Regions from separate parts of the Streptococcus pasteurianus genome, predicted to be linked through region 1. Evidence: predicted binding sites of a transcription regulator. Region 1 holds the regulator's gene; the other holds the start of a gene.
What was found. The regulator HrcA, encoded in region 1, represses chaperone genes, less so after heat shock. The targets are predictions, from matches to a motif close to TTAGCACTCNNNNNNNNNGAGTGCTAA.

Region 1 (6,565 bases):
ACTGTTGTTGGCAAGGATAAAACAGGTATTGTAGCTGGGGTTTCAGCAAAAATTGCTGAATTAGGTTTAAATATTGATGATATTTCTCAAACAGTTTTGGATGATTTCTTTACAATGATGGCTGTTGTTTCATCTGATGAAACGCAAGATTTTACTTATTTACGTTCAGAATTTGAAGCTTATGGTGAAACGTTGAATGTTAAAATTAATATTCAAAGCGAAGCTATTTTTGATGCTATGTACAATATTTAAGGAGGAAAGACGTGGATATTAAACAAGTTACTGAAACCATTGCGATGATTGAGGAACAAAATTTTGATGTTCGTACCATTACAATGGGAATTTCTCTTCTTGATTGTGTTGATCCAGATATTAATAAGGCTGCAGATAAGATTTATAAGAAAGTTGTCGAAAAAGCTGGTTCTTTGGTAGCTGTTGGCGATGAGATTGCGGCCGAATTGGGTATTCCAATTGTTAATAAACGTGTTTCTGTAACACCAATTTCTATTATTGGAGCAGCGACTGATGCGACCGACTACCTTCCTTTGGCTCATGCCTTGGATAAGGCTGCGAATGACATTGGAATTGACTTTATTGGTGGTTTTTCTGCTTTGGTTCAAAAGGGTTACCAAAAAGGAGATAAAGTCCTTATCAACTCTATTCCTCGTGCGCTTGCAGAAACTTCAAAAGTTTGTTCATCTGTTAATATTGGTTCGACAAAATCAGGGATTAATATGACAGCAGTTGCTGATATGGGGCGCATTATTAAGGAAACGGCTGAATTGTCTGATTTGGGTGCAGCAAAATTAGTCGTGTTTGCAAATGCGGTTGAAGATAATCCATTTATGGCGGGTGCTTTCCATGGTGTTGGTGAAGCTGATGTTGTCATCAATGTCGGGGTTTCTGGTCCTGGTGTTGTAAAACGCGCTCTTGAAAAAGTTCGCGGTGAGAGTTTTGACGTTGTTGCTGAAACGGTTAAGAAAACAGCCTTTAAGATTACACGTATTGGTCAATTGGTTGGTCAAATGGCGAGTGAACGTTTAGGTGTTAAATTTGGTATTGTTGACCTTTCTCTTGCGCCTACACCAGCGGTTGGGGATTCTGTAGCTCGTGTCCTTGAAGAAATGGGGCTTGAAACAGTTGGGACTCATGGAACAACTGCAGCGCTTGCTCTTTTAAATGACCAAGTTAAAAAAGGTGGTATCATGGCTTGTAACCAAGTTGGTGGTCTGTCTGGTGCTTTTATTCCTGTATCTGAAGATGAAGGTATGATTGCTGCTGTTCAAAATGGTTCACTTAACTTGGAAAAACTTGAAGCAATGACAGCTATTTGTTCTGTTGGTTTGGATATGATTGCTATTCCTGAAGATACTCCTTACGAAACAATCGCTGCTATGATTGCTGATGAAGCAGCTATTGGTGTAATTAATCAAAAAACAACAGCTGTTCGTATTATTCCAAAAGGTAAAGAAGGCGATATGATTGAATTTGGTGGTCTTCTTGGTACAGCGCCTGTAATGAGTGTTAATCATAATTCATCTGCTGATTTTATCAAACGTGGTGGTCAAATTCCTGCCCCCGTTCATAGCTTTAAAAACTAATTATTTTGTTCGATATTTACCTAGAATAAGCAAAGATTGCTATCCTAGGTATTTTTTGTCTAAATTAAAAAAAGATTTCAGGTTATCAAAGCTATGTGTTAACTGACGAAGCTTTTGAAAAATATGATATAATAAAAGAGCTGAAAAAGTAAAATTCATTATTTTTATTGTCGTACACCTCTATTTTTTATAGGAATCAAGTATGGGAGGAACTGTTATGGTTAAAACAAAATTGTATATTGCTCGTCATGGAAAAACGATGTTCAATACGATTGGTCGTGCTCAAGGCTGGAGTGATAGCCCTTTAACTGTTGATGGTGAGCGTGGAATTCAAGAGCTTGGTCTAGGTTTGAAAGATGCAGGAATTGTTTTTAAAGAGGCATTTTCGAGTGATAGTGGACGTACTTTACAGACAATGGAGATTATTTTACGTGAATGTCAACAGGAAAATATCCCATATACTCGTGACAAACGTATTCGCGAATGGTGTTTTGGTAGCCTAGATGGCGGATACGATGGTGAGCTCTTTAATGGTGTGTTGCCACGTGTATTTGATAAGGATATGACTAAGTTGACTTATCAAGAAATGGCGGCAGGTATTTATCAAGTCGATACAGCTGGTTGGGCTGAGACTTGGGAAGTTTTGAGTGGCCGTATTTTAGAGGGGTTTACTGCTATTGCTGAAAAAATCGAGGCTTTGGGTGGTGGAAATGCTATTGTTGTTAGCCATGGAATGACTATTGGAACGTTTTTGTGGCTAGTTGATCGTGCAACACCGAGAAGTTTGGGATTGGACAACGGTAGTATTTCCGTTGTTAGTTTTGAAAATGGAAAATTTACAATAGAGTCTATCGGCGATGTTAGTTATCGTTTGCGTGGTAGGCAAATATTAGAAGAAAGAAAAAATGAGAAAAAAGCGTAGTTTGCTAACTCTTATCTTAGGGTTGTTAGTTATTGTAATTTTTATAGTCGGTATTTTTGTTTTTGTCCAAGGTGACAAATTGTCATTGAGTGGAAATGCTCAAAAGTCATCAACGGATAGTTCAAGCTTGGTGAGCTCTGAGTCTTCAACGAGTTCAACAGCATCAGCGACGGATTTGCCAGATGTTTCATCGAGTGATTGGGAGCTTGTTTTAGTTAATCGTGATAATATTACAGCTGAGATGAATCCTGATTTAACGCAAATTGATAATATCTATGTGGATTCACGTATTACTGATAATGTTCGAAATTTTTTGGCAGCAGCGCAAGCTATTGATAGCAGTGAACATTTGATTTCTGGCTACCGAAGTGTGGCTTATCAAGAAGAATTATTTAATTCCTATGTGTCACAAGAAATGGCAACTAATCCAAGTTTAACGCAAGAAGCGGCGGAGGATTTGGTTAAGACGTATTCACAGCCTGCTGGTGCTAGTGAACATCAGACTGGACTTGCTATTGATATGAGTACGGTAAATTCTTTGAATGAGAGTGATGCAGATGTTGTTGCGCAAGTCGTAGCTATTGCTCCTGAATATGGTTTTGTTCTACGTTTTCCTGAAGGAAAGAGTGATTCAACGGGAGTCGATTACGAAGATTGGCATTTCCGCTATGTTGGCGTTGAATCTGCTAAATACATGACAGAAAACAACTTAACCTTAGAAGAATATGTGTCTTTGTTGAAGGAGAATAATCGATGAAATCTCGTTTTTCTCTGAAACAATTTTTGACTTTTGTTTTTATCTTTTTTGTTGGAATTCTTTTGCTTTGCTTGCATCATGCAACGCCAAATGCTACGAAGAAGCAGAGTGTTTCTTATACGCAAACAGAGTTTATTGAAGAAATTGCTCCGACGATTCAAAAAGTAGCAGCATCATATGGCGTACGTCCTTCGATTATCATTGCTCAAGCTGTTTTGGAATCAAATTATGGAACGAATTTACTGGCAGTAAAATATCATAATTTATTTGCGGTGCAGGCACAGGATGGTCAAATGTCCATAGAATTAACTTATAAGAGTTATTTTGTCAATGAGTGGCAGACTGAGACAGGTTGCTTTGCGGTTTATAAATCTTGGACAGCTGCTATTTATGACTATTTTGATTTATTACAATCTGGCACATTAAGCGATGGAGCGTATGATATTTTAGTATCTAATACGGGCTATAAAAAACCAGCACAATCGTTGCAAGATATAGGATTTAGCACAGACCCTGACTATGCTACGAAATTGATTGCTATTATTGAAAAAAACAACTTAACATCGTATGATAAATAAAAAATTAGCACTCTTATAAAAAGAGTGCTAATTTTTTGAGCTTTTCTCTTGACACTCGTTTTTAAAGGAGTATAATAAAATCATAAATTAGCAGTCGAAGTATATGAGTGCTAAATGTAGAAAGGAGCGAGGTTATGATTACTCAACGTCAAAGTGATATTTTGAATTTGATTATCGAATTATTTACGCAGACGCATGAACCTGTCGGCTCTAGGACTTTACAGGCAACCATTGACTCGAGTAGTGCAACGATTCGTAACGATATGGCGAAGCTAGAAAAGTTGGGATTACTTGAAAAGGCTCATACGTCAAGTGGACGAATGCCAAGTACTGCTGGTTTCAAATATTTTGTTGAGCATTCATTGAGTCTTGATAGTATCAATGAACGTGATATTTATCAGGTCGTCAAAGCTTTTGATTTTGAAGCTTTTAAGCTTGATGATATTCTACAAAAAGCAAGTCAGGTTTTGGCTGATATGACTGGTTACACGTCAGTGATTTTGGATGTTGAGCCAGCTCGTCAAAAACTTACAGCTTTCGACATTGTTCAACTATCGAGTCATGATGCTCTAGCTGTTTTAACCTTGGATGAATCCAAACCTGCGACAATTCAATTTGCCATTCCTAAAAATTTTATGTTGAAAGACTTGGTAACTTTGAAAGAAATCGTCGATGAACGTTTGCTTGGACGAACGGTGTTGGATATTCATTATAAGTTACGAACAGAGATTCCGCAGATTTTACAAAAATATTTTACGGTGACAGACAATGTATTAGGTTTGTTCGACTATATTTTCGCAGAATTGTTTAAAGAATTGGTTTTTGTGGCTGGTAAGGTTAATTCACTTGATTATGCTAATCTGGAAACATATCGTTTCTTAGATAATGACCAAAGGGTCGCATTTGCTCTTCGTTCCTCAATGAAAGAAGATGAGATTGCGACTGTTCAGGTTGCAGATAGTCAAGAAGTAGCACTAGCTAATGTGACTGTTTTGACACATAAGTTTCTGATTCCTTATCGTGGATTTGGGCTTCTTAGCTTGATTGGTCCGATTGATATGGATTATCGCAGAAGCGTTAGCTTGGTAAATGTTATCGGGCGTGTTTTGGCGATGAAACTTGGTGATTATTATCGTTACCTCAATAGTAATCATTACGAGGTCAACTAAGTTTAGTAATTAAATTGATAAAAAAGATAGGGGAGGGACACAGTGTCAGAAGAAACTAAAAACGAAGAACTTCAAGAAGAAGTTGAAGCCACTGATGTTGTGACTGAAGAAAAAGTAGAAGAGCAGCCTCAAGAAGATGCTCAAAATGAAGAATTGCAAAAAGCACTTGAGCGTGCGGAAGATTTTGAAAATAAATACCTTCGTGCTCATGCTGAAATGCAAAACATTCAACGTCGCGCTAATGAAGAACGTCAGCAATTGCAAAAATATCGTTCACAAGATTTAGCCAAAGCAATCTTACCAAGTTTGGATAATTTGGAAAGAGCACTTGCTGTTGAAGGATTGACAGATGATGTGAAAAAAGGTCTTGAAATGACACGTGATAGCTTGATTCGTGCGCTTAACGAAGAAGGTGTTGAAGAAGTGGTTGTTGAAAACTTTGACCACAACTTACATATGGCAGTTCAAACTCTTCCAGCTGATGAAGAACATCCTGCAGATAGCATTGCTCAAGTGCTTCAAAAGGGTTACAAACTTCACGAACGTCTATTGCGTCCAGCTATGGTTGTTGTTTACAGCTAATCGTTAGCAAAGACTTGACCGCAATGTCGTAAAACTATAACTGAAAGTAAAAAAGATAAATCATAAAAAGAGGGATAAAATATGTCTAAAATTATTGGTATTGACTTAGGTACAACAAACTCAGCCGTTGCAGTTCTTGAAGGAACTGAATCAAAAATTATTGCAAATCCAGAAGGTAACCGTACAACTCCTTCAGTTGTTTCATTCAAAAACGGTGAAATCATCGTTGGTGACGCTGCTAAACGTCAAGCAGTAACCAACCCAGATACAGTTATTTCTATCAAATCTAAAATGGGTACTTCTGAAAAAGTATCTGCAAATGGTAAAGAATACACTCCACAAGAAATCTCAGCAATGATTCTTCAATACCTTAAAGGTTATGCTGAAGATTACCTTGGTGAAAAAGTAACAAAAGCTGTTATCACAGTTCCTGCATACTTCAACGATGCTCAACGTCAAGCAACAAAAGATGCTGGTAAAATCGCTGGTCTTGAAGTAGAACGTATCGTTAACGAACCAACTGCAGCCGCTCTTGCATACGGTCTTGATAAAACTGATAAAGATGAAAAAATCTTAGTATTTGACCTTGGTGGTGGTACATTTGACGTTTCTATTCTTGAACTTGGTGACGGTGTCTTTGACGTACTTGCAACAGCAGGTGATAACAAACTTGGTGGTGACGACTTCGACCAAAAAATTATTGATTGGTTAGTTGCTGACTTCAAGAACGAAAATGGCGTAGACCTTAGCCAAGATAAAATGGCTCTTCAACGTTTGAAAGATGCTGCTGAAAAAGCTAAAAAAGACCTTTCAGGTGTGACTCAAACACAAATTTCACTTCCATTCATCACTGCTGGAGCTGCTGGACCTCTTCACTTGGAAACAAGCCTTACTCGTGCTAAATTTGATGATTTGACTCGTGACCTTGTTGAACGTACTAAAACTCCAGTTCGTCA
Region 2 (6,565 bases), 130 kb from region 1:
TCAGAAGTGCTTAATGGTTATCAAACAGAAATAGCCTACCAAAAACATATGATTGAAAATCTCGGACGTTGGCTAACTTTGCTCTTTTTAGTAGCAAGTATTGGATTTTTGCTAGTATATTTCTTTCGTCAAACAAATCTCATTTTATCTATTCTTGGCTACGTCCTAGCTTTTGTCGGTGTTTCGGGAATGTTGCTTTTTGGTTACGGCATTTACCGTGGCAAACAGAATGTCGCCAAACTCATTGATGATTTTGAAATGAAACTCCAATCCTTTTAAATATAAATTCCTTTAAAGATACCTTTTTAATCTCATTACAATACTTATTTCAAAAACAAAAAGTTTCTAGTACATAATCTCTTTGCTAGGGACTTTTTTAATAACTCTTTTTTCTGAATTTTAAAAATATATTGACAGAAAGCAAAAATAAGGGTAAACTGTAAACAATCAAAAACAATGATAGTAAGCTATGTGAAATGTCTCATGGTTTACAACTTAACAGGAGGAAATATGCTGAAAAAGGCGTCTGTAATGACTGAAAAACTAAATCATTACTATTACTTTAGTTTCTTTAGATAGACGTTTGTAGCCAATCATGGATGCAAACGTCATACCGTTTGTATCTATGAAGCTAAAGCATTTTACTGTTGAGAAAAGCCGATTAGATACTTTGAGTTCTAATTGGCAAGTAAGATATGTTTTTACGCATGTATTGGAAACCAGTTAGACTTTTGAGCCTAGCTGGTTTTATTTATTGTGGCTGATGTAGAACTAGGCAGTTCTAATATTGAGAAAGTTTTCCAATTTCGACAGCAAGATTGGGAGCAAGAAAAGCGGAGGTAAGTAGTATGAAAAGAAACATGGCAACTATTATGGTTTTGATGTTAGCTGTGCTCACATTATTTGGATGTTCATCATCAAAAAGTACTAGTGACGATGGTGTCCATATTGGGATTCTTCAGTATGTTGAACATCAATCGCTAACAGCAGCTCGCAAGGGATTTGTGGATGAATTAGAAAAAGAAGGGTATATTGACGGGGATAATATTGTCATTGATTATGAAAATGCACAAGGTGACCAGTCAAATTTACAAACCATTTCAACCAATTTGATTGCTAATAATGACCTTGTTTTAGGGATTGCAACACCAGCCGCACAGACCTTGGCTAATCTATCAACCGACGTTCCAGTCTTGTTTACAGCAGTTACCGACCCAGTATCAGCAAAATTAGTTGATTCAATGAAAAATCCTGGGGGTATTGCAACAGGGACAAGCGATATGTCACCTATTTCAAAACAAGTCGAATTATTACAAAAAGTTATGCCGAATGTAACAAAAGTTGGCATCATGTACACGACAAATGAACGCAATTCCGAAGTTCAAGTTGAAGAAGCAAAAGAAGCGTTTGCTAAGGCAGGTATCGAGGCCATTACCAAAGGTATTTCATCAACGAACGATGTTCAAGATACCGCTAAAAGCCTGATGAGCCAGACAGAAGTTCTATTTATCCCAACGGATAACATGATTGTTAGTGCTATCTCGCTCATTACAGAATTATCGAAAGAAACAAAAATCCCAGTTGTCGGTGGTTCAGCAGATGTTGTGGAACAAGGTGTCCTTTTTACGTACGGTGCCAATTACGAAGCCCTTGGTCGTCAAACGGCAAAATTAGCCATTCGTATCCTTGAAGGTGAAGATGTTAGTGATGTTGCTGCGGAATATCCAGAGACGCTAAACGTCGTTACTAATGATGAAATGGCTGAGACTTTAGGAATTGATTTAAGCAGTATTGAGAACGACACGACAGAATCGTCTTCTGATACGACCGAAACAAGCACATCAGCAAGCTCAAGCACAACGAAAACCAGTTCATCAAGCACGTCAACACAAACGTCAGATTCATCAAGTACGAACGGTTGGCTTGATATTGTTTTATCGGCAATTTCACAAGGTCTTTTGTGGTCAATCATGGCAATTGGTGTCTTTATTACTTTCCGTATTTTAGATATTGCTGACCTTTCTGCCGAAGGCTCATTCCCACTCGGGGCAGCTTCAACAGCGATTATGATTGTCAATGGCATTAATCCCTTAATTGCTACTATTGGTGGTTTTGTGGCAGGAATGGTTGCTGGTGCAGTGTCTGGTTTCATGCACACCAAGATGAAAATTCCAGCTCTGTTAACAGGGATTATTACCCTTACGGCACTTTATTCTATCAATCTTTTGGTGCTAGGTAGTGCCAATGTTTCGTTAGCAGGTCAAGAAACACTCGTGACCTTAATGACGTCAGCACTTAACTTGTCGAAACTATATGCTGTGATTTTGATTGGTGTTATCTTTGTCGCATTAGTCATTATCTTGCTGGTGGTTCTGTTAAATACGCAAGTCGGTCTCGCGCTTCGTGCAACAGGTGATAATATTGCTATGGGTGAAGCTAATGGTATCAAGGTTGACCGCATGAAGATTTTGGGTTACATGATTTCAAATGGTTTGATTGCCCTTGCTGGTTCACTTTTGGCGCAAAATAATGGCTACGCGGATATGAATATGGGAACAGGTACGATTGTTAATGGTTTGGCATCTATTATCCTTGCTGAAGTTATCGTGAAATATTTGCCACTTGGCAAACGTCTCTGGTCAATTGTTCTTGGTTCAATCTTATATCGTCTGGTGCTTGTTATCATTCTAGCCATGAATGTCGATGCGCAAATGCTCAAATTAGCGTCAGCGATTCTGCTTGCCTTGATTCTCTATGTTCCAGAAATTCGCAACAAACTTCATATCAAACCCTCAAAAACATTAACTCCAGGAGGTGAAGATTAATGGCACTTTTAACATTATCAAATATTCATAAAACCTTTGAAAAAGGAACTGTTAACGAAAATCACGTTTTGCGTGGCTTAGATTTAGACATTGAACAAGGTGATTTCATCTCTGTCATTGGAGGAAATGGTGCTGGGAAATCAACACTTATGAATTCCATTGCTGGCGTCGTTGACATTGACGAAGGAGACATTCTTCTGGAAGGAGGATCTATTCGTAAAGCTTCTGTTGCCGCACGTTCAAAAGATATTAGCCGTGTATTCCAAGACCCACGAATGGGAACAGCAACCAATTTAACGATTGAAGAAAATATGGCGATTGCTTACCGTCGTGGTAAAAAGCGCAGCTTCTTCAAAAAATCTGTCACCGAACAAGAACGTGAATTGTTCAAAGAAACGTTGACAGAACTTGGTTTAGGACTGGAAAATCGTATGAAAACAGATGCGGCTTTCTTATCAGGTGGTCAACGCCAAGCACTAACGCTTGCTATGGCAACCTTGGTACGCCCCAAAATTCTTCTCTTAGATGAACACACAGCAGCCCTTGACCCAAAAACAAGTGACATGGTTATGCATTTAACGAAAAAAATCGTTGAAGAACAAGAGCTAACAACCCTAATGATTACTCATAATATGGAACACGCTATCGAGTATGGTAATCGTCTTATCATGCTTTATCATGGCAAAATCGTGGTTGATGTTCGTGGCGATGAAAAGAAAAACCTCACCGTTGCTCAACTCATGGACCTCTTCCACAAAAATAGCGGTCAAGCCCTAAACGACGATGCCCTAGTGCTGGGGTGACATAGATTAATTGAGAAAAATTACTTTCATAATAGGAACAATTTCAACTCAGTTTTCTTTTTCTGAGAATTAGTGTTTTTTTCTTGACTATTTATGATCAAGTGTTAGAATAGTTTTTGTAGAAATTAGCACTCGTTACATTAGAGTGCTAAAAAAGAATTTAGCTCTGCTATTTTCAAACAAAAATTAAGAGATAATTGGAGGCAAAAGCATGTTAAAACCATTAGGTGACCGTGTGGTCTTGAAAGTTGAGGAAGAAAAAGAGCAAACAGTTGGTGGTTTTGTCCTTGCTGGCGCAAGCAAAGAAAGAACTCAAGTAGCAACTGTTGTAGCAGTCGGTGACGGTGCTCGTACCTTGACAGGTGAACTGGTAGCGCCAAGTGTTGCAGCAGGTGATAAAGTCATTATTGAAAACGGTGTTGGAATTGAAGTCAAAGACGACGATAACACAGTAACTATTGTTCGTGAAGCAGATATTTTGGCTATTCTAGCATAAGAGAAATTGTGCTATTAATGTTTATTTAGAAAATTTATCAAATAGAAATAAAATAGAGGAAACTAATCATGGCAAAAGATATTAAATTTTCAGCAGATGCACGTGCAAGCATGATGCGTGGTGTGGATATTTTGGCAGATACCGTTAAAGTAACTTTAGGTCCTAAAGGTCGTAACGTGGTTCTTGAAAAATCATTTGGTTCACCACTTATCACAAATGATGGTGTGACAATCGCCAAAGAAATCGAATTAGAAGACCATTTTGAAAATATGGGAGCTAAACTTGTATCAGAAGTTGCTTCAAAAACAAACGACATCGCTGGTGATGGTACAACAACTGCCACAGTATTGACGCAAGCTATCGTTCGTGAAGGTCTTAAAAACGTTACTGCGGGTGCAAACCCAATTGGTATCCGTCGTGGTATCGAATCAGCTGTTGCTGTTGCAGTTGACGAATTGAAAGCTATTGCTCAACCAGTTGCTAATAAAGAAGCGATTGCTCAAGTTGCTGCGGTTTCATCACGTTCTGAAAAAGTTGGTGAATACATTTCAGAAGCTATGGAAAAAGTTGGCAACGACGGTGTTATCACTATCGAAGAATCACGTGGTATGGAAACAGAACTTGACGTTGTTGAAGGTATGCAATTTGACCGTGGTTACCTTTCACAATACATGGTTACTGACAATGAAAAAATGGTTGCTGACCTCGAAAATCCATACATCTTGATTACAGATAAGAAAATCTCAAACATTCAAGATATTTTGCCACTTCTTGAAGAAGTGCTTAAAACTAGTCGTCCACTTCTTATTATTGCGGATGATGTTGATGGTGAAGCTCTTCCAACACTTGTGCTTAACAAAATTCGTGGTACTTTCAACGTTGTAGCTGTTAAGGCTCCTGGATTTGGTGACCGTCGTAAAGCAATGCTTGAAGATATTGCCATTTTAACTGGTGGTACTGTTATCACAGAAGACCTTGGTCTTGATTTGAAAGATGCAAACATGACAGCTCTTGGACAAGCTGCTAAAGTAACTGTTGATAAAGATAGCACAGTTATTGTTGAAGGAGCTGGTGAGGCTTCAGCTATCGCTAATCGTGTCAATGTGATTAAATCACAACTCGAAGCAACGACATCAGAATTTGACCGTGAAAAATTACAAGAACGTTTGGCTAAATTAGCTGGTGGAGTAGCTGTTATCAAAGTTGGTGCAGCGACAGAAACAGAATTGAAAGAAATGAAATTGCGTATTGAAGATGCGCTTAATGCCACACGCGCTGCCGTTGAAGAAGGTATTGTTGCAGGTGGTGGTACAGCACTTGTCAATGTCATTTCAAAAGTTGCTGAACTTGAACTTGACGGTGATGAAGCAACTGGTCGTAACATTGTTCTTCGTGCTCTTGAAGAACCGGTTCGTCAAATTGCATTCAATGCTGGTTACGAAGGTTCAGTTATCATCGAACACTTGAAAAACTCAGAAGTTGGTACAGGATTTAACGCTGCCAATGGTGAATGGGTAAACATGGTTGAAGCAGGTATCATTGACCCTGTTAAAGTAACACGTTCAGCCCTTCAAAATGCCGCATCAGTTGCAAGTCTTATTTTGACAACTGAAGCCGTTGTGGCTAATCATCCAGAACCAGCTGCACCAGCGCCAGCAGCTCCAGGTATGGATCCATCAATGATGGGTGGCTTCTAAGCTAGATAAATGATTATTAAAAATAACGAAAACTCCTCAAATTCTGAGGAGTTTTCATTTGCCTTGAAAGCAATGTCTTTATTTAAGAGTTTTATAACAAAATTTGATATAATAAGGCAAAGTATAGATAACGTGAAAAAGAGCTAGCGCTCATTAATTATGGAGAAAAATGATATTGAACGAAAAAGAATTAATGAATTTAGGTGAACTTTATCGGGAACTCAGAGTGGCGCGTGGCAATGTGTCTCTTTCACAATTATCAAAATTTGAAAATGGGCAAACAATGTTAGCAGCTGATAAATTGTTAGTAGCTATTTCTGGTATTCACATGAGTTTCGCCGAGTTCGGGCATGCTTTAAATCATTATCAAGAAAGCCCCTTTTTTGCTGTTGGTAAACAGATTGCAAAATTACAGTTAAAGGGTGATGTTGAAGGATTAAAACAATTGCTGAACACTTTGGAAGATACGGAAACATTTGACACCTATAACCGGCTAAATAGGATAGATGTCGCTAGCGCTATTCATTCACTAGACCCAAATTATGAAATCGCCGATGAGGACAAGAAGTTTTTGACAGACTATCTTTATGGTATAGAAGAATGGACGGAGTATGAGCTGTACATTTTTGGAAATACAATGGCTATTTTGTCAGATGCAGATTTGATTTTCTTAGGGAAAGCTTTTGCAGAACGTGATAAGTTTTATTTATCGTTGCCGCAGCATAAAAAAACAGCAGAGCTAAC

Region 2: groES (co-chaperone GroES) is a predicted target of HrcA. The motif match lies at 3,754-3,780, and genes of this name have one in related genera.

What each region holds. Positions count from the first base shown of each region.
Region 1 covers NZ_CP039457.1:266,811-273,375, forward strand. The annotation lists gene E8M05_RS01590 (ACT domain-containing protein) at 1-252, shown strand, start outside; gene E8M05_RS01595 (PFL family protein) at 264-1,601, shown strand; gene E8M05_RS01605 (histidine phosphatase family protein) at 1,819-2,523, shown strand; gene E8M05_RS01610 (M15 family metallopeptidase) at 2,507-3,280, shown strand; gene E8M05_RS01615 (glycoside hydrolase family 73 protein) at 3,277-3,858, shown strand; gene hrcA (heat-inducible transcriptional repressor HrcA) at 3,993-5,027, shown strand; gene grpE (nucleotide exchange factor GrpE) at 5,070-5,609, shown strand; gene dnaK (molecular chaperone DnaK) at 5,691-6,565, shown strand, end outside.
Region 2 covers NZ_CP039457.1:139,826-146,390, forward strand. The annotation lists gene E8M05_RS00970 (hypothetical protein) at 1-279, shown strand, start outside; gene E8M05_RS00975 (ABC transporter substrate binding protein) at 849-2,825, shown strand; gene E8M05_RS00980 (ABC transporter ATP-binding protein) at 2,825-3,628, shown strand; gene groES (co-chaperone GroES) at 3,840-4,124, shown strand; gene groL (chaperonin GroEL) at 4,193-5,821, shown strand; gene E8M05_RS00995 (Rgg/GadR/MutR family transcriptional regulator) at 5,991-6,565, shown strand, end outside.